Regions from separate parts of the Variovorax sp. 01N429 genome, predicted to be linked through region 2. Evidence: predicted binding sites of a transcription regulator. Region 2 holds the regulator's gene; each other region holds the start of a gene.
What was found. Region 2 encodes LexA, which represses DNA repair genes until DNA is damaged. Its sites were predicted from a motif close to ACTGTATNNNNATACAGT; they were not measured.
Positions count from the first base shown of each region.

Region 1: recA (recombinase RecA) is a predicted target of LexA. The motif match lies at 2,720-2,737, and genes of this name have one in related genera.
Region 3: AC1DSF_RS29725 (ATP-dependent helicase) is a predicted target of LexA. The motif match lies at 5,029-5,046, and genes of this name have one in related genera.

Region 1 covers NZ_JBFTRG010000005.1:142,240-148,886, forward strand. Annotated here, with positions in the region: gene argC (N-acetyl-gamma-glutamyl-phosphate reductase) at 55-978, shown strand; gene recX (recombination regulator RecX) at 1,015-1,464, opposite strand; gene recA (recombinase RecA) at 1,536-2,657, opposite strand; gene AC1DSF_RS11160 (MarR family winged helix-turn-helix transcriptional regulator) at 2,803-3,288, shown strand; gene AC1DSF_RS11165 (response regulator) at 3,340-4,014, shown strand; gene AC1DSF_RS11170 (sensor histidine kinase N-terminal domain-containing protein) at 4,157-5,623, shown strand; gene AC1DSF_RS11175 (sporulation protein) at 5,620-5,811, opposite strand; gene AC1DSF_RS11180 (biotin--[acetyl-CoA-carboxylase] ligase) at 5,808-6,605, opposite strand; gene AC1DSF_RS11185 (SET domain-containing protein) at 6,608-6,647, opposite strand, start outside.
Region 2 covers NZ_JBFTRG010000006.1:265,499-272,145, forward strand. Annotated here, with positions in the region: gene AC1DSF_RS13540 (MotA/TolQ/ExbB proton channel family protein) at 1-247, shown strand, start outside; gene AC1DSF_RS13545 (ExbD/TolR family protein) at 250-675, shown strand; gene lpxK (tetraacyldisaccharide 4'-kinase) at 672-1,658, shown strand; gene AC1DSF_RS13555 (Trm112 family protein) at 1,639-1,821, shown strand; gene kdsB (3-deoxy-manno-octulosonate cytidylyltransferase) at 1,836-2,606, shown strand; gene adk (adenylate kinase) at 2,716-3,372, shown strand; gene AC1DSF_RS13570 (asparaginase) at 3,376-4,377, opposite strand; gene lexA (transcriptional repressor LexA) at 4,450-5,124, shown strand; gene AC1DSF_RS13580 (D-2-hydroxyacid dehydrogenase family protein) at 5,752-6,647, shown strand, end outside.
Region 3 covers NZ_JBFTRG010000032.1:10,385-17,031, forward strand. Annotated here, with positions in the region: gene fur (ferric iron uptake transcriptional regulator) at 1-383, shown strand, start outside; gene hprK (HPr(Ser) kinase/phosphatase) at 646-1,602, opposite strand; gene AC1DSF_RS29715 (PTS sugar transporter subunit IIA) at 1,631-2,098, opposite strand; gene hpf (ribosome hibernation-promoting factor, HPF/YfiA family) at 2,194-2,523, opposite strand; gene AC1DSF_RS29725 (ATP-dependent helicase) at 2,887-4,971, opposite strand; gene corA (magnesium/cobalt transporter CorA) at 5,228-6,214, shown strand; gene AC1DSF_RS29735 (5'-methylthioadenosine/adenosylhomocysteine nucleosidase) at 6,207-6,647, opposite strand, start outside.

The sequences.
Region 1 (6,647 bases), on a different contig from region 2:
TGTGGTCAATACGTAGTTACTCCAGAGACGTCAGAGCTTTTTCGAGGCCCTCCCATGCCCAAGGTCTTCATTGATGGCGAAGCCGGCACGACCGGCCTGCAGATCCGCGAGCGGCTCCAGTCGATGCCGCACATCGAACTCGTGAGCATCGCCCCTGAGCTCCGAAAAGACGTCGCCGCAAAGCGTGAGCTGATGGCAGGCGTCGATCTCGTGGTGCTCTGCCTGCACGACGACGCCGCACGTGAATCAGTGGCCTTGATCGATCAACTCGCAGGCCGCCGTCCCAAGATCATCGACGCCTCTACCGCGCACCGTACGGCGGAAGGCTGGGTGTTCGGATTTCCAGAGCTGGTGGCCGGCCAGAAGGACGCCGTCGCCAAGGCCGAGCGCGTCGCCAATCCGGGCTGCTACGCGACGGGCGCCATCGCAATCGTTCGCCCGCTGGTCGATGCCGGACTGCTTCCACCCGGGTTCCCGATCGCCCTGCCCTCGGTCAGCGGCTATTCCGGCGGCGGTCGGACCATGATCGAAGCGTATGAAGCAGGCGCCGCGCCGGCTTTCGAAACCTATGCGCTCGGACTCAAGCACAAGCACATCCCCGAGATCATGAAATACACCGGCCTGACCCGCCGACCCGTGTTCATTCCCGCAGTGGGCAACTTCAAGCAAGGCATGCTGGTCCAGTTGCCGCTGCACCTCGATGACCTGCCCGGCCGCCCGAAGGCGAGCGACCTGCACGACGCTCTCGCCTCGCACTACGCCAAGAGCAACACGCCGGAGCAGTTCGTGAAGGTGTTGCCGCCGAGCTCGGATGGCAAGCTCGATCCGCTGGCCCTCAATGACACCAATCAGCTCGAGATCCGCGTGTTCCCGAATGAAGACCATCGGCACGCCGTCGTCATCGCCCGGCTCGACAACCTGGGCAAGGGCGCTAGCGGTGCGGCGGTCCAGAATCTGAAGCTGATGCTGGGGATCTGAGCCGATCCTGGCTTTGCAGCCCCCCGGCGCGGCGGCTCACTCGTCCGGGTCGTAGCGCAACACCCTGGAGACCACGGCGCCGGAGAATCCGCGCGCCAGCAAGAATCGCGTCTGCTTCGCGCGTTGCGTTGCGTCCTGCGGGAGCGCATCGAAGCGGCGTCGCCAGACTTCGCGGGCGCGGTCCAGTTCGCTGCCCTGCAGGCTCGCGACAGCCTCCGCGATGGCTTCGGGTGCGATGCCCTTGTGAAGCAATTCCTGGCGCACTCGGGCAGCGCCATGCCTTGCGGCACGCTGATGCAGAACCGACTGCACCACCCTCGCCTCGCTGATGAAATCCTTGGCGGTCAGCTCGTCGAGCGCGCGTGACAGCTCGCCCGGCTGCTCTTCGTACTTGGCGAGCTTGCGTTCGAGCTCCGCGCGTGAATGCTCACGTTGGCTCAACAGGCGAAGCGCGCGGCCCTTGAGGGATGGTGCGGCAAAGGCCATGGCATGAATGATCGCTGCGGTTCATAACCGCGCCCGCCGCGTCGGGCGAGCGCTGCTGCGGAGGAGCCGCCCTACTTCCCTGCCTTCTCGGCTTTCTCGGCCTTCTCTGCTTTTTCGGGCTTCTCAGCCTTTTCCGCCGACGCGTCGGGTGTCTCGGCCAGAAGCAGCGGAATGCCGAGCGATTCGCGCACCTTGTTCTCGATCTCGCGCGACAGCTCGCGGTTTTCGCGCAGGAACTCACGCGCGTTGTCGCGGCCTTGCCCGATCTTTTCGCCGTTGTAGGCGTACCAGGCGCCTGACTTGTCGACGATCTTGGCGGTCACGCCCATGTCGATGATCTCGCCTTCGCGGCTGATGCCTTCGCCGAACAGGATGTCGAACTCCGCGGTCTTGAAGGGCGGCGAGACCTTGTTCTTGACCACCTTGACCTTGGTTTCGTTGCCGATCGCCTCGTCGCCCTTCTTGATGGTGCCGATGCGGCGGATATCGAGGCGCACGGAGGCGTAGAACTTCAGGGCGTTGCCGCCGGTGGTGGTTTCGGGCGATCCGAACATCACGCCGATCTTCATGCGGATCTGGTTGATGAAGATGACCATGCAGTTGGTCTTCTTGATGGTGGCCGTGAGCTTGCGCAGCGCCTGGCTCATGAGGCGAGCCTGCAGGCCAGGCAGGGAGTCGCCCATTTCACCTTCGATTTCGGCCTTTGGCGTGAGCGCGGCGACCGAGTCGACCACGATCAGGTCGACCGCGCCGGAGCGCACCAGTGAATCGACGATTTCGAGAGCTTGCTCGCCGGTGTCGGGCTGGCTGATGAGCAGGTCGGACAGGTTCACGCCGAGCTTCTGGGCGTATTGCACGTCAAGTGCGTGCTCGGCATCGACAAAGGCGCAGGTGCCGGCCTGGCGCTGCATTTCGGCGATTACCTGGAGCGTGAGCGTGGTCTTGCCCGAGGATTCCGGACCGTAGATCTCGATCACCCGGCCGCGCGGCAGGCCGCCGACGCCAAGCGCGATGTCCAGACCCAGCGAGCCGGTGGAGACCACCTGGATGTCTTCGAGCGCTTCGCCCTCGCCCAGACGCATGATCGTGCCCTTGCCGAACTGCTTTTCGATTTGGGCCAGCGCGGCCTGCAGAGCCTTGGCTTTTTCGCTGTTGGGGGCCGAAATACTTGTGCCCTTGACGATTGCGTCCATGTAAAAACTCCTTGAATATCAACGGGTTGTGTTGGATTCATCCACTCTGCTTTTAATCACAGGCTGGATGCTTGAACAGTAGTGTAGAGGTTGATTCGCGGTCGATCTCGTGTTTTTTGGTCAGTTTGGTTTACTATCGTCCGGCATGAATGACATGGTTTTTCCCATCGACCACGATGCCTGGCGGCAAACCCACCTGGGCCGGCTTCTGGGCCATGCCATGCGCCGCTTCGATGAACGCGTTCTCGCATTGATGGCCCACGACGCGGACGTGCCGCTGGCGCTTTCCAATCTCGCGGCACGGGCGCAGGTGAGCGCGGCCCATATCCACATCACGCGGCATCTGGCGCGCGAAGGCTCGCGCCTCACGGAGCTCGCCGAGCGAGCAGGAATGACCAAGCAGGCCATGGGCACGCTGGTCGACCAATGCGAGGCGTGGGGCCTCGTGACCCGCAGCGCGGATCCACTCGACGCACGCGCGCGCCGCGTGATGTTCACCTCGGATGGGCTGGCATGGCTCCAGGCATTTCGAAACGCGGTCGCACAGGCCGAAGCAGAGTTCCGGGCGAGCGTCGGCGATGACGTCGCCACCGTGGTAACCATCGGACTCGAAGCCTATGCCGCGTCCTAGAATTCCCGATAGGGCGGCGGCCGGTGCAAGCTGCGATGTCTGGAGGCTGGGATGCGAATACTGATTGCGGAAGATGACCAGGTGCTGGCCGATGCGCTGCTGCGAAGCCTGCGAACTTCCGGCTCGGCGGTCGATCATGTGGCGACCGGCTCGCAGGCCGACGCCGCATTGATGACGAACAGCGAGTTCGATCTACTCATTCTCGATCTCGGCCTGCCCAATATGCATGGCCTGGAGATTCTCAAGCGACTTCGCGCACGCGGCTCGCAACTGCCGGTACTGGTGCTGACCGCAGCCGACAGCGTCGAGGAAAGAGTCAAGGGCCTCGACTACGGCGCGGACGACTACATGGCCAAGCCCTTTTCGCTGCAGGAACTGGAAGCACGCGTGCGTGCGCTCACGCGCCGCGGCATGGGCGGCACGAGCAACGCCATCAAGCACGGTCCGCTGGTCTACGACCAGGCCGGCCGCGTTGCGACCATCGACGGCAAGATGATCGAACTGTCGGCGCGCGAACTGGGCCTTCTCGAAGTGCTGCTCCAGCGCGCCGGGCGGCTGGTGAGCAAGGATCAACTGGTCGAACGCCTGTGCGAATGGGGCGAGGAAGTCAGCCTCAACGCGATCGAGGTCTATATCCACCGCTTGCGCAAGAAGATCGAGAAGGGCCCGGTGCGTATCGCCACCGTCCGCGGCCTCGGCTACTGCCTCGAAAAAATCCCCTCCTGATGCCCCATGGCGCCCTGACGTCAATGGCCTGCGCAGCCAGGCCCATTGGTGAAACACCGCGGAACCGGCTCCGCCGGGCCGCTGGTGTTGCCCCCGGTAGGGGGTGGGCGGCCACACGAAGTGGGCAAGCCTGGGGGCGAGCGTGAAGCTCTTCCAGCGCGCGCAGCGCTCTCTCTTCGGCGAGATCCTCGACTGGATGCTCACGCCGCTCCTGCTGCTGGTGCCGGTCAGCATCGGGGTCACCTGGCTGGTTGCGCAGGGCATTGCCAACGCGCCCTTCGACCGCGCACTCGAATCCAATATCCAGACGCTGGCGCGCATGGTCGAGGTCGATCAAGGGCGCGTCAAGTTCGTGCTGCCGCAGCCGGCACGCGAGATCCTGGGTGGTGATGACGTCGACCGCGTCTATTACCAGTTGCTCGATGCGCACGGCACGCTGCTGAGCGGCGATCCGGACGTGCCCTTTCCGTCCAGCGACGATCCGCCAACACCCGGCGCGGTGTACCTGAGCAGCAGCGACATCCATGGGCGACAGGTTCGGGTGGCCTCGCTCTGGATAGCCGGCAGCCGCCCCGACACACCGGTGGCGTTGCTTCAGATGGCCGAGACGCGCGAGAAGCAGTCGGTGCTCGCCACAGAAATCATCAAGGGCGTACTGTTGCCGCAGTTCGCGATCCTTCCGCTGGCGGTGCTTCTGATCTGGTTGGCGCTCGTGCGCGGCATCAAACCGCTGTCGGTGGTCGAGGCGCGCATTCGCGAGCGCCGGCCTGGAGACCTGAGTCCGTTGGACGAATCCTCGGTGCCGCTCGAAGTCGTGCCGTTGGTCCTGTCGGTGAACGATCTCCTGAGCAAGCTCAACGATTCGATCGGCACGCAAAAGCGCTTTCTTGCCGATGCAGCTCACCAGCTGAAGACCCCCCTCGCAGGACTTCGCATGCAGGCCGATCTTGCACAGCGCGAAGGCGCCAATGCGGACGAACTGAAGCAGTCGCTCAAGCAAATCGGCCGTGCCAGCGTGCGTGCGACGCACACGGTCAATCAGCTCCTGTCGCTCGCGCGCGCGGAAAGCAGCGGCGCCAACATCGGCCGCCAGCCCTGCGACCTCGCACGGCTCACCATCGAGGTCGTGCGCGAGGCCGTACCCCGGGCGATCGACAAGCGCATCGACCTCGGCTATGAGGGCGCCGAGCCGGGCGCACCGGGGGTGGGGATCGACGGCAATCCGACCCTGCTCAAGGAACTGATCCGAAACCTGCTCGACAACGCCATCAACTACACGCCCTCGGCGCCCGAGCGCCCAGGGGTGATCACTGCGCGAGTGCTGGCGGATCCTTTCGGCCGGATCGTCGTCGTGCAAGTCGAGGACAACGGCCCGGGCATCGCGGAGAGCGAGCGCGAGCTGGTGTTCGAGCCCTTCTACCGTGTGCTCGGCAACGAGGCGGACGGCTCAGGACTTGGTCTGCCCATCGTGCGGGAGATTGCACGCCAGCACTTTGCGACGGTGCGACTGGAAGACGCGCATCCGGGACAGCATCCACCAGGCACGCTCGTCAGCCTGCGTTTCGACGGAAACGAAAGCGAACGACACGCCGTTCGCGTCAGCAGCTAAAGGGCGGCGCTGGCTTCGTTCCTGCGAATTTCGAGCAACTGCGGTCGCACTTGTTGCTGCAGACGCTGAGGTTCGCGCTCATCGAAGCGCGCCGGCTTGGCACCAAACGCGGCAAACCCGCCGTGCGACCACGCGTAGTAGCCCAGGTTGGCCAACAGCAACACCACCGCCAAGAGACGCACTTTCATCGGGACGGACGAGCAGGCCGCACGCTGACTTCAGCGCTGGTGATGGTCTTCATGCCGTCGGCAGTCCGCACCAACAGCTCACCACCCCAGCCGACGCCTTCGCACTGGCCCTCGGTGCCGTCGCTCAGGCACACATCGCGGCCACGAAGAATGTCGCGCGCTGCGAACCGCGACGCAAAAGGCACGAAGCCTCGTTCGTCGAATTCACGGACGCTGTGCACCAGCGGCACCACGATCTCGCGAAGCACCTCTCCGGCCTTGGCAAGCGGCTGCCACTCCTGGAGCCAGGCTGGTGCGGTGCTGAATCCGGCCGCCTCGCGCGGACCGATGTTGATCCCGATGCCGATCACCAGATAGCGCTCGGCCGCGTCGGGAGTGAGCAACGCGGTTTCGATGAGGATGCCGCCGAGCTTGCGGTCGCCGACCCATAGGTCGTTGGGCCATTTCAGCGCGAGCCCCGCCGCATTTGAAGGGTCCAGGCTTTCGGCAACGCTCACGCCAACGGCAAGCGACAGGCCCGACCAGTCTCGCGGTGCCAAGGGCAGCCCGAGCGAGAAGGTCAGTGATGCAGGCTCGCCCGTGCTTTGCGCGCTTTGCCAGTTGCGGCCCAAACGCCCCCGGCCGGCAGTCTGCCGTTCGGCCACCAGAAGCATGGGAGACCGGCGTCCATCGCGCGCTCGGCGCATCAATTCGCTGCTGGTGGAGTCGATCTCGGCAACGACTTCCACCTTCAGGCCCGGCAGCGACTCTGCCAGTGCGTGCGCGATCTCGTCTTCGAACCAGCGTGCAGCCATGTTCAGCCCTTGTTGGACTTGGCCTTTTGCTTCTTCGGATCC
Region 2 (6,647 bases):
CGTCATCGGGATGATCGAGATCTTCGGCGCGCAGTCGGTCTCCAGCGGCGCCGTCGGATCCGGCAACCCGGCGCAGCTTGCGCATGGCATCTCGATTGCGCTCTACAACACCGCGTTCGGGCTCATGATTGCGATTCCGGCGCTGATTTTCTGGCGCTACTTCCGCAGCCGGGTCGACGAATACCTGCTGAACCTCGAGCTCTCGGGCGAGCGCTTTGCACGCCATCTGAACACGCTGCGCCGATGAGAATGCACTTTCGCCACGGCTCGCGCGAGGAACCGGAGATCAACCTGATTCCGTTCATCGACGTCCTGCTGGTCGTGTTGATTTTCCTGATGCTGTCCACGACGTACAGCAAGTTCACCGAGATGCAGTTGCGCCTGCCGGTCGCGGATGCGGAAGCGCAGCGCGACTACCCGAAGGAACTGATCGTGGCCGTGTCGTCCGATGGGCGCTACTCGATCAACAAGAGCGTTCTGCCGGACCGCAGCGTGGAAGGCGTAGCGGCGGCGCTGGCCGCTGCCACCGGCGGAGCAACGGACCGCGTCGTGATCATCAGCGCCGACGCCAGCGCAACCCACCAGTCCGTGATCACCGTCATGGAAGCGGCGCGCCGGGCGGGTCTGATACAGATCACCTTCGCAACACAGTCAGCCGCGCAGGCGGGACGATAGCCTTGGCGTCGTTGCGGCAGGCTTGGCTGCAACGCGGAGCGCTCGCACGGCTGCTGTGGCCGCTGTCGCAGTTGTATGGTGCGATCACCGGGCTCCGGCGCTGCCTGTATCGACTCGGAATCCTGCGAACCACACGAGTTGGCGTGCCCGTGGTGGTCGTCGGCAATGTCATCGCCGGAGGGTCCGGCAAGACGCCTGCGGTGATGGCCATCGTGCGGCATCTTCAAACGCGCGGTATCCACGCCGGTGTCGTATCGCGCGGCCATGGGCGAGTCACCGACGATTGCCGGGAAGTCCTCGATGACAGCCATCCTCGTGACGTCGGCGATGAACCCGCGCTGATCCGGCGCTCGACGCGAGTCCCGGTCTTCGTTGCACGGCGGCGCGTTGACGCGGCGATCGCGCTTCTGGCTCGGTATCCGACCACCGAGGTCATCGTGAGCGACGACGGCCTGCAGCATCTCGCCATGGCTCGCGATGTCGAGATTTGCGTTTTCGATGACCGGGGCATCGGAAACGGATGGCTGCTCCCCGCTGGACCTTTGCGCGAAAAGTGGCCGCGTCATTGCGATTTGGTGCTTCACACGGGCGGCCGGCCGGCGTTCGACGGCTTCACTGCACGGCGAATGCTGGCCGACTACGCCGTCCGAAAAGACGGCACGACGATTCCGCTGAGCGATCTTCAATACCAAAATCTCGACGCGGTGGCGGCGATCGCCAAGCCAGAAGCCTTTTTCGACATGCTGCGCGAGCGGGGCTTGCACCTCGAACAATGCATCGCACTTCCGGACCATGACGATTTCGACAACTGGAATGCGCCCGCGACCGGCCGCACGCTGCTCTGCACCGAAAAGGACGCCGTAAAGCTCTGGTGCAAAGTGCCCGACGCATTGGCGGTACCGCTCGTCTTCGAAACGTCGGATGCGTTCTTCGCAGCGCTGGACGCAAAGCTATCATCGCGCGATGGACACCAAGCTGCTTGAACTGCTCGTCTGCCCCGTGACCAAGGGGCCCCTCACTTGGAACGCTGAGAAGCAGGAGCTGGTCTCGCGCAGCGCACGCCTCGCATATCCGGTGCGCGACGGTATTCCGGTGCTGCTCGAAGCGGAAGCCAGGACGCTTTCCGACGAAGAGCTGGGCCTTTGACCGGGCGGGCTGAATTGAACGCGGCGTTCGTCGTCCTGATCCCCGCCCGGCTCGCATCGACCCGACTGCCGGACAAGCCGCTGGCTGACATCGCCGGGCTGCCCATGGTCGTGCGCGTTGCCCAGCGCGCCTTGGTATCAGGCGCCCAGCGCGTCGTGGTGGCGGGAGACGACCCGCGCATCATTGCCGCATGCGCGGCGCATGGCGTGCAGGCGCTGCTGACTCGCACCGATCACGCCAGCGGAAGCGATCGCCTTTCCGAGGCGTGCGCGCAGCTCGGCCTCGCGGACGACGCCATCGTCGTGAACGTGCAAGGCGACGAACCGTTGATCGAGCCGACGTTGATCGACGCGGTCGCACGAACTCTGGCGGACCATCCCGACGCAGCGATGAGCACCGCGGCGCACGCGATCGATTCGCCCGAGGAATTCGCCAATCCCAACGTGGTCAAGACCGTGCTCGACGCCAAGGGCTATGCGCTCTACTTCAGCCGAGCCCCAATCCCCTGGTGGCGCGACGGCTTCGCGGCGCTGGGGCCGAAAGCAGTGCCGACGTCGCCGCCGGCCTTGAGGCACATCGGCATCTACGGCTACCGCGCTGGATTCATCCGGCAGTTTCCGGGCCTGCCTCCTGCGCCCGTCGAAACCACCGAAGCCCTCGAACAACTTCGAGCGCTCTGGCATGGTCATCGCATCGCTGTCCACATCACCTCGGATGCTCCCGGCCCCGGGATCGATACGCCAGAGGATCTCGCGCGAGTTCGCGCCCTTCTCGCTGCTGGCTAGCTTCGTTTTAGCGGGGGGAGCGCATGCTATCCTCGCCGCAATTCCGCCTGGGAAATCCTATGGGAGGCAGCATGGCGCGACATAAATCGAAAAACCTTCCGAGGACACCATGAGACTGATTTTGCTGGGCGCCCCGGGTGCGGGCAAGGGCACGCAAGCGGCCTTCATTTGCCAGAAATACGGCATTCCCCAAATCTCGACCGGCGACATGCTTCGCGCCGCGGTCAAGGCCGGTACGCCGCTTGGCCTGCAGGCACAGTCCGTCATGGCATCGGGCGCGCTGGTGAGCGACGATCTCATCATCAACCTCGTCAAGGAACGCATCGCGCAGCCCGATTGCGCCCAAGGGTTTCTCTTCGACGGCTTTCCACGGACGATCCCCCAAGCCGAAGCGATGCGCTCGGCCGGCGTCAAGCTCGACTACGTGCTTGAAATCGACGTTCCTTTTTCCGACATCATCGAACGCATGAGCGGTCGCCGCTCACACCCGGCGTCTGGCCGCACCTACCACGTGAAGTTCAATCCGCCCAAGGTCATCGGCAAGGACGACCTGACGGGCGAAGACTTGATCCAGCGAGAAGACGACAAGGAAGAGACGGTTCGCAAGCGGCTCGAGGTCTACAGCCAGCAGACGCGGCCGCTGGTCGACTACTACTCGCAGTGGGCCAAATCCGACCCGGCTGCGGCACCCAAGTACCGCTCCATCAGCGGTGTCGGAACGGTGGACGACATCACTCAGCGCGCGCTGGCTGCACTGAGCTCCTGATCTTCATGGCGATGGCCGCCCCGCCAGCAGCTCCAGCACGAGCTCGATGCGCGCCTTGACCGGCGTCAGTGCGCCTGCATCCCGAAGAAGCTCGTTCTGTCTTGGCAAGATGCGCCCCTGCGCACAGCGCGTAGCGCGGACGACCGACACGCCCGCGGCCTGAGCCCGCAAAGCAGCGGCTTCCAGGGCGTGATGCAGGGTTCCGTTTCCGGTGGCGGCAAGCACGAGCCCATCAAGCACTTCGGATGACCCCAACTCACGCTCTCGCACCAAGGCATCGACGATGCTGCCGCGCGCATCCGCATGGCTCATCAGGACCTCGACGCGCGGCCACTTGCGCGCGGCAACCACGCGACTGAAGACCTCGTGGGCGGCTGGCGCGGGGGCCGGCCATGTCCGCACTAGTCGAACACTCCCCTCCTCGACGTAACCCAACGGTCCGGCATCGCCGGAGGCGAAGGCATCGAGCCGGTACGTGTGCACCTTCTGGACGTCGACCGCACCGTGCATGGCCCCGGCGCAGACGGCCACGACACCGCGCGCGCCCTGGGTGGACGCAACGACGATGGAGTCGCACACATTCTGCGGACCGTCCGGCACCAGCGCGCTGGCGGGCCGCATCGCGCACGTGAGCACCACAGGTTTCACCGATGCGGATGCAATGACGGAATGCAGAAAATACGCGGTTTCCTCCAGCGTATCGGTTCCGTGGGTGATGACGAGCCCTGACACATCGGGCTGCGCCAACCAGTGCACACACCGCTGCGCGAGCTTCTGCCAGATTGCAAAACTCATGTCCTTGCTGTCGATCTGCGCCACCTGTTCGGCCGCGAGTTCCACGCCAGCCGGCGCTTTGATTCCACCCAGCAGTTCCTCGACGCCCACTTGGCCGGCCGTATACCCGATGTTGTCGGCCGAAGACTCGGCGCGGCCTGAGATCGTGCCGCCTGTTCCCAGCACGATCACCTTGCGGATGCGCTCGTCGCCTTGTTTGATTTCATTCATGACTTGCCAACCACAGAAAACTGGTTAAAAATACAGGTACTGGATATTCAGCCAGTTCCTTCAGGAGCCCACATGCAGTTCGCAGTCAAGCTTACCGCCCGCCAGCAGCAGATTCTGGATTTGATCCAAAGCGCCATCGCGCGCACCGGTGCGCCTCCCACTCGCGCAGAGATCGCGGCTGAACTGGGCTTCAAGTCTGCCAACGCAGCCGAAGAGCATTTGCAGGCGCTCGCGCGCAAGGGGGTGATTGAACTCGTCAGTGGCACGTCGCGCGGTATCCGCCTCAAGGGCGATGCATTGCGCGCGCTCAACGAGTCCCGAAACAGCCAATTTTCCTTGTCCCTTCCGGGTATGGCACAACTCGCGCTGCCGCTGATCGGCCGAGTGGCAGCCGGCTCGCCGATCCTGGCTCAAGAACACGTCGACCAAACCTACTATGTCGAAAACACGCTGTTCCAGCGGCAACCCGACTATCTGCTCAAGGTGCGCGGGATGTCCATGCGCGACGCCGGCATCATGGACGGCGATCTGCTGGCGGTGCAGGCCACGAAGGAAGCCCGCAACGGCCAGATCGTGGTCGCCCGCCTGGGCGATGAGGTCACTGTCAAACGGCTCAAGCGCAACAAGCAAGTCATCGAACTGCACGCCGAAAACCCTGACTACCCCACCATCGTTGTTCAACCGGGTGAGCCCTTCGAGATCGAAGGCCTCGCTGTCGGACTGATCCGCAACACGATGTTGATGTAACCCTTCGACCATCCTGCAAGCGAACTCGGCCTGCACCCGTGTTCGCCTCGTTGACGGCCGCGACAGGTGGCGGGCGTATGGCGTAGTGCCATCACCCTGTCGTGGCCAATGAAAGCAATCCTGCCTATGTTCAATCTCTGACTTTTCTGGAGTTCACATGGGAATCGCTCTTCTTAGCATCGTCGACCTGATCTCGCCTCTGCAGACATTGGCCAGCCGATGGATGCCAACGCGTCGGTCAAGCCACATCAGCACGGCGGGCTTGCGCTATGTCGGGGTTCGGCCAAGCTGCGGGTTGCGCCAAAGTCCGGCGACTCGCGAGGATGCGCCGAGCTCGGCGGCACGGCCGCTTCGAGTCGTGCGGATGGTCGATGCCCAGCAAACCGGTCGCCATCCAGGCCGGGTGGTGATTTCCGGCCGCATGGCGGACGTATGCGCCGAGCTCGACAGGCTCGTAGCACTCGAGGCCGCCGCCTCTCCCCCGTCGCCAGGCCTTCGCGCTCATCTGCATTGACGGCAGAGAAGCCCGCAAGCGCGCTGCTCTCGCCGCAAAATTGTTCAAGATAAGCGGAGGCCAGGCAGTGCGCCGACACAGCACGTGGGCGGTGCGAGGCACAATGGCACGCCATGAACATTGTGATCCTCGACGATTATCAGGACGCGGTGCGCAAGCTCAAGTGCGCAGCCAAGCTCGACGCTTATGCGGCCAAGGTCTACACCAACACAGTCAAGGGCATCGGGCAACTCTCGGTCCGCCTCAAGGATGCCGAAGTGATTGTGTTGATCCGTGAGCGCACCAACATCTCCAGGCAACTCATCGAAAAGCTGCCGAAGCTGAGACTCATCTCCCAGACAGGTCGCGTCGGCAGTCACGTCGACGTGAATGCCTGTTCCGAGTTCGGCATCGCCGTCGCCGAAGGCTCGGGCTCGCCGCTGGCCCCGGCCGAGCTGACCTGGGCCCTGATCATGGCCGCCATGCGCCGGCTGCCCCAATACATCAGCAACCTGAAGCACGGCGCCTGGCAGCAGTCGGGCCTCAAGTCGGCGTCGATGCCTCCGAACTTCGGCCTGGGCTCGGTGCTCAAGGGCAAGACGCTCTGCATCTGGGGGTATGGTCGCATCGGCCAATTGGTCGCTCGCTATGGGCAGGCTTTCGGCATGCAGGTGGTCATCTGGGGCCGGGAGCAAAGCTGCGCCAAGGCAAGGTCCGACGGCTTCCAGGTCGCATCGGACCGAGACACCTTCTTTGCCGCGGCCGATGTCCTGTCGGTTCACCTGAGGCTGACGGAAGAGACGCGGGGGCTTGTGACGCTCGAAGACCTGTCGCGCATGAAACCGACGGCGCTGTTCGTGAACACGTCGCGCGCGGAGCTTGTCGAGCAAGACGCTCTTCTTGCTGCGCTCAATCGTGGTCGGCCTGGCCTCGCCGCCATTGATGTGTTCGAAAGCGAGCCGCCGCTGCAAGGCCACGCGCTGCTCCGCCTCGAAAACTGCATCTGCACGCCACACATCGGCTATGTCGA
Region 3 (6,647 bases), on a different contig from region 2:
AAGCCACGCTGCCGCGCCTGAAGATTTTGGAGATCTTCCAGAACGGCGGCCAGCGCCACATGACGGCCGAAGACGTGTTCCGCGTCCTCCTCAACGACCATTCCGACATCGGCCTCGCCACGGTTTACCGCGTGCTGACGCAGTTCGAGCAAGCCGGAATCCTCGAACGCAGCCATTTCGAGAGCGGCAAGGCGGTCTACGAACTCAACGAAGGCAAGCACCACGACCACCTGATCTGCACGTCGTGCGGCAAGGTCGAGGAGTTCTATGACGCCGAAATCGAGCGCCGCCAGCAAATGATCTCCAAGGACAAAGGCTGGATCCTCCAGGACCACGCGATGTCCCTCTACGGCCTTTGCGCCGACTGCATAAGCAAGAGGTAGCCCCCCAGGTTGCCCGGCACTGCGTGTCCGGGCGCCCACCCCCCTGAGGGGGGCGCAGTCAGCGGCCCGGCAAAGCCGGTTCCGCGACTGCCCACGAAGGGGCGCGCGCTGCGCGCCGCCGAAGAAGATGCGCTGCGCCTGTCGCGGCCGGCGCAGTCAGGCCCGTTGGTGAAACACCGTGGAACCGGCTTTGCCGGGCCACTGGTGTTGCCCCCGGTCAGGGGGTGGAGAGCCACACGAAGTGCGCGAGCCTGGGGGCGAGCTAATCTTCCCTTGCGCTTTCCATTGCCTTGTGGTGGCGGGCGACGAAGTCGGCATAGGTGTCGATGCCGCGCAGTTGCAGGATGGAGTTGCGTACCGCGGCCTCGACCAGCACGGCGATGTTTCGGCCGGCGACGACCTGGATGATCACCTTGCGGACCGGGATGCCGAGGACGTCCTGCGTCAGCGGTGCGGACGGCATGCGCTCGTAGTCGCGCTCGAAGCTGTCTCGCCGCACGAGGTGAACGATGAGCTTGAGCCGCATCTTTCGGCGCACGGCTGTCTCGCCGAAAATCGCGCGGATGTCCAGGAGGCCGATGCCGCGCACTTCCAGCAGGTTCTGCAACAGTTCCGGGCAGCGGCCTTCCAGCGTGGTCTGGTTGATTCGATAGAGATCGACAGCGTCGTCGGCCACCAGGCCATTGCCGCGAGAAATCAGTTCAAGACCGAGTTCGCTTTTGCCGAGCCCCGATTCGCCCGTGATCATCACGCCCAGGCCCAGGATGTCCATGAAGACGCCGTGCATCGAGGTGCGCTCGGCGAAATGCTTGGACAGGTAAGCGCGCAGCAGGTCGATCACGAAAGCCGACGATTCGCGGGTCGCAAACAGCGGCAGTTGCGCACGTTCGCAGATCGACAGCAGCGCATCCGGCGCGGGCTGCGCGTCGGCAAGCACGAGCATCGGCGGCTCGAGGGTGACGATGCGGGCGATGCGCCGGACGCAATCGTCCGGGGTTCCGCGAGTGAGATAGGCGACCTCGCGGGCACCGAGGATCTGCACGCGATAGGGATGGATGTAGTTGAGATAGCCCACCAGATCGGCGGCTGATTGGGCCCGGCTGATGACATCGGGATCGAACTGGCGCTCCGACGCGCCCAGCCCGGCGAGCCACTCCCACCGGAGCGAACCGCGGAACTCCTCGAACATTGCGTCGGCGCTGATGACGGTCGGCTTCATGGCCTGGCCCGTCCTGCGCGCGTGCGTTTCACGCGACCTGGGCGGATTGCCATCCTGCGATCAAGGCGTGCAGCGCCGCGGCGTCCGTGCTCGACTTGATCTGCTCGCGCAGGTTGGCGTCGCTCAGGAGCTCGGCGATTTCGGAAAGTATCTCGAGGTGTTTCTGCGTTGCCGCTTCGGGCACGAGCAGGAAGATGAGCAAAACCACAGGCTGCTCGTCCGGTGCGTCGAAGCCGATCGGGTTGGCAAGCTGGAACACGGCAGCCATCGGGGACTTGAGCCCCTTGATGCGGCCATGTGGGATGGCGACGCCGTGGCCCAAGCCGGTAGAGCCCAGGCGCTCGCGCGCGAAAAGGCTGTCGGTGATGAGCGCGCGGCCGAGACCATGCAGGTTTTCAAACAGCAGGCCGGCTTCTTCGAAAGCACGTTTCTTGCTGGTGGCGTCGACGCTCACAAGCACTTGAGCGGGCGGCAGGATGGACGCGAGTCGGTTCATGTTGGTGCGGGGCGGGGGCGATTATGCACCCACCCCGCAAAAAGCAAAGGGCCGCTCGGAAGCGGCCCGCAAGAGTATTTGCCCGAAGGGTGGAACTACATCACGCGCTTGGGCGCTTCGTGATGATGATCCTGCAGGCGGTCCTTGTGGCGCACGACCTGCCGGTCGAGTTTGTCGACCAATTCGTCGACCGCGGCGTAAAGATCAGCGTGGCTCGATTCCGCGAACATGTCATTGCCCTTGACGTGAATGTTGCACTCGGCTCGTTGGCGGCGTTCCTTTTCCTTTTGCTTTTCCACCGTGAGGATCACCTTCACATCGACGACCTGGTCGAAGTGCCGGGTGATTCGGTCCAGCTTGCTCGTAACGTAATTGCGCAAGGCGGGGGTGACGTCGAGGTGATGACCGCTGATCGTCAAATTCATGAATGACCTCCTGGATTGACGGTTGGTGAAATAGCCGCACCTCTTTGTTGGAGAGGCGTAGCCGGGGGGAAATCGGAAGAAATCGGAAGCGCAGTGGGAAGAGAAGAGAGGAGCGAAACGTGAGCGAAACGAGGAGTGAAGAGAGAGAAATGCGGGGAAGGTCGGTTCACTATGCCCATGCTGTCATCGAATTGCAATGGCTTTGAAGTCGGACCTGTGGGGGCATGCTTCACGACGTGGAATCGCTATTGATCTGATAGCAGCGAAGGCCCGCAGCACGAGCGTTCGGACCGGGTTCGCGAGTTGATCCGGCATGTCAAGGATGACCGGGCGACCCCGCCGGCGAGAGGGCCGTGACGGCTTTCAGCGCCAGGCAGCCCGCATGCGGCTGAGCAGATCGATGGTTGCGGCCGGCGGCGGAACGTGCGGGGCGCGCTCGGGCGCTGGCGGCCAGGTCTGCCGTTCGAAGTGCTGCGCGTCGGCCGCGGTGATGAAGCGCGTGCGACCCGCGTACAGGTGCCGGTCGCCGCGCGCGGCCTGCTGAGTGACGTAGAAGCGTTGGGGCACCAGCAGGTGCAGGTGATCGCGCGCCCGGGTCATCGCCACGTAGAGCAATCGCCGCTCTTCTTCGAGTTCCTGCGCGCCCTGCGCCACGTCGGCAGGAATGCAGCCGTCGACCACGTTGAGTACGTGGACGGATGTCCACTCCTGGCCCTTGGCTGAGTGGATGGTCGAGAGGATCAGATAGTCCTCGTCCAACAGCGGCGGTCCGGGTCTGTCGCTCGTGGCCTCGGGCGGGTCGAGCGTGAGCTCGGTCAGGAAGCGCTCGCGCGATGCGTAGCCGGCGGCCAGTCGGGCAAGTTGTTCCACGTCGCCTCGCCGCAGGCCTGCGTCATCGTGCAGCCGCTCCAGGTGCGGCAAATACCACTCGAGCGCCAGGTCCATGTCGGCCGGCCAGGCGAGTTCGGGCTCGCGCAGCGCTGCATAGATGGCGGCGAAACGCGCCCATTCGTCCTTTGCCGGCGCCGGCGGCACGAACGACTGCACGACCGCTCCCGGATCGGACGCCTCGGCCATCGCGTCGAGCAGGCGCGCCGAAGTGACAGGGCCGATCCCGGGAATCAGCTGCGTGACGCGAAAACCCGCCATGCGTCCGCGCGGGTTCTGTGCAAATCGCAAGACCGCGAGCAGATCCTTGACATGCGCGGCTTCAAGAAACTTGAGACCGCCGTATTTGACGAAAGGAATGTTGCGCCGCGCCAATTCGAGTTCGAGTGCGGCGCTGTGCGTGGACGTGCGAAACAGCACGGCTTGCGATTTCAGCGCCAGGCCGCCTTCCCGGTGCGCAAGCACACGATCGGCCACCCACCGCGCCTGCTCGGCCTCGTCGGGCACCAGCACGAGCTGGGGACGCCCTGCCGACGGCTTGTCGGTCCAGAGCGTCTTCGCGTGTCTCTCGGCTGCGGCGGCGATGACCGCATTGGACACATCGAGGATGGGCTGCGTCGACCGGTAATTGCGCTCGAGCGTGACGATGCGCGCCGGCTGGCTGAAGTGCTGCGGAAAATCAAGGATGTTGCGCACCGTCGCGCCGCGAAACGAGTAGATCGACTGTGCGTCGTCCCCCACCACCGTCACGCCTTTGCCGTCCGGCTTGAGCGACCGCAAGATGGCTGCTTGAAGGAGGTTCGTGTCCTGGTATTCGTCGACCAGCACATGATCGAAGCGCTCGCCGACCTGACGGGCCAGCGCGGGCTCGGCCATCATTTCGGACCAGTAAAGCAGCAGATCGTCGTAGTCGAGCACATGCTGTTGCTGCTTGGCCTCCACATACGCGCCGAAGAGCCGCTTGAGTTCGGCTTCCCATTCGGCACACCAGGGAAACGCCTGCTTGAGCACTTCCGAGAGTGGCGCACAGGTATTGACCGTGCGCGAGTAGATCGAAAGGCAGGTGCCCTTCATCGGAAATCGTCGCGCGGTGGTCGACAGTCCGATTTCGTTGCGCACCAGCCCCATCAGGTCTTCGGCGTCGCCCCGGTCATGGATGGTGAAGTTCTCGTCGAGTCCGATCTGCGTTGCGTACTCGCGCAAGAGCCGCGCACCGATGCCATGGAAGGTGCCCGCCCAGGGCAGCGCTGGCGGCGCGTCGGAAGCCAGCCCGAGCACGCGCACCACCACCTGTCCGGCCCGGCGCGTCATTTCTTGCGCGGCCCGGCGCGAAAACGTCAGCAGCAAAATGCGCTGTGGGTCGGTGCCGCTGGCGATCAGATGCGCCACTCGGTGCGCCAGGGTGCTCGTCTTGCCCGAACCCGCTCCTGCAATCACGAGCAAGGGGCGGGCATCGGGCGGGGCGCTGCCAGTGATGGCTGCGACGCCGTGTTGCACCGCCGCGCGCTGCTCCTCGTTGAGTTGGGCGAGCGCGGCAGCCAGACGCTCTGCCGGCTTCATGGACACCGCGGATACCTTGGAAATGGGTGTGGCAACGCTGTGCATCGCCGCAACTGTACTGGATGTTTATCCAGATGACGACACGATCCTGACAAGGCTGAATGACATAATCGCGGCTCGCTGCAAACCGGAGAAACCACGTGGAAATCGTTCCGTCTCGGCAGCTTTCACTTCCCTCCTGATGCGCCGTGGACGAGGGAACTGAAAGCGCCCCATCCCCTCGCCTCCACCGCCAGACATTCCAGGGAAGTGAGCCATGCTCAATATCTTCACGCTCGCCAACGGCCGCCTCGTCCAAGAAGAGATCGAGGCTCTCGAAGAGCTGTCCAAGTTCCAGCCCATCTGGGTCGATCTCGAATCCCCCACCATCGAAGAGAAGCGATGGATCAAGCAGTATTACGGCTTGTCCATCCCCGAAGACGCGATGGACGACGACATCGAGGAGTCGGCTCGCTTCTATGAAGAAGACAACGGCGAACTGCACATCCGCAGCGACTTCCTGATCGACGATGACGAGAACCCCCGTTCGGTCCGCGTCGCCTTCATCCTCAACCAGCACAACGCCGAACTGCGCAGCCGCGGCGTGCTGTTTTCCATCCACGACGAAGATGTGCCTGTGTTCCGCCTGGTGCGCATGCGCGCGCGCCGAGCGCCGGGTCTGATCGAAGACGCCAAGGAAGTGCTGCTGAAGCTCTTCGATGCCGACGCCGAATACTCCGCCGACACGCTGGAGAACATCTACGACGAGCTGGAGTCCGCCGGCAAGAAGGTGCTGTCCGGCAACGTGAGCGACGAATTGGCCGGCGAGGTGCTCGGCCTCATCGCGCGCCAGGAAGACTTGAACAGCCGCATCCGCCGCAACGTGATGGACACGCGCCGAGCGGTGAGCTTCATGATGCGCAGCCGCATGCTCAACGCCGAGCAGTTCGAAGAGGCGCGGCAGATTCTTCGCGACATCGAATCGCTCGACAGCCACACGGCCTTCCTGTTCGACAAGATCAACTTCCTGATGGATGCGACCGTCGGTTTCATCAACATCAACCAGAACAAGACCATCAAGATCTTCTCGGTCGCAAGCGTGGCGCTGCTGCCGCCAACCTTGATCGCGAGCGTCTACGGCATGAACTTCAAGTTCATGCCCGAGCTCGACCTGAGCTACGGCTACGCCTATGCGATCGTGTTGATGGTCGCCAGCGCGCTGGTCCCCATGTGGTACTTCCGCCGGCGCGGCTGGCTCAAGTAGACCCTTCGGCTGGCAGCGTGGCCAGCCAGGCATCGACCAGCGCGAGGCTGTAGCGGCTTGCCACTGCCGAGACGAAGCGAGTGAAGTCGCCGTGGGCCGCGTCATCAGCGCGATCTGAAATCGTCCGCACCGCCGCGAAAGGCACGCCGAAGTCGTGGCACACCTGCGCGACTGCCGCACCCTCCATCTCCACCGCGAGCGCATCGGGCAGAGCGCGGCGCAATGCGTCGCTTTCGGCGGCGGTCGACACGAACCGGTCGCCGCTCACCAACAGGCCGCGGTGCACTTTCGGCGCCGTCAAGCCGAAGTCCTCAACCACCTTCAGCCCCAGCAATGCCGCCGGATCGCGCAGCACCTCGACAGCCGCGGCGGCGATTGCATCGCTGATGACGGTGTCGGCGGCGAAGCGCGCGTGGCCCGTCAAGGGCACTTC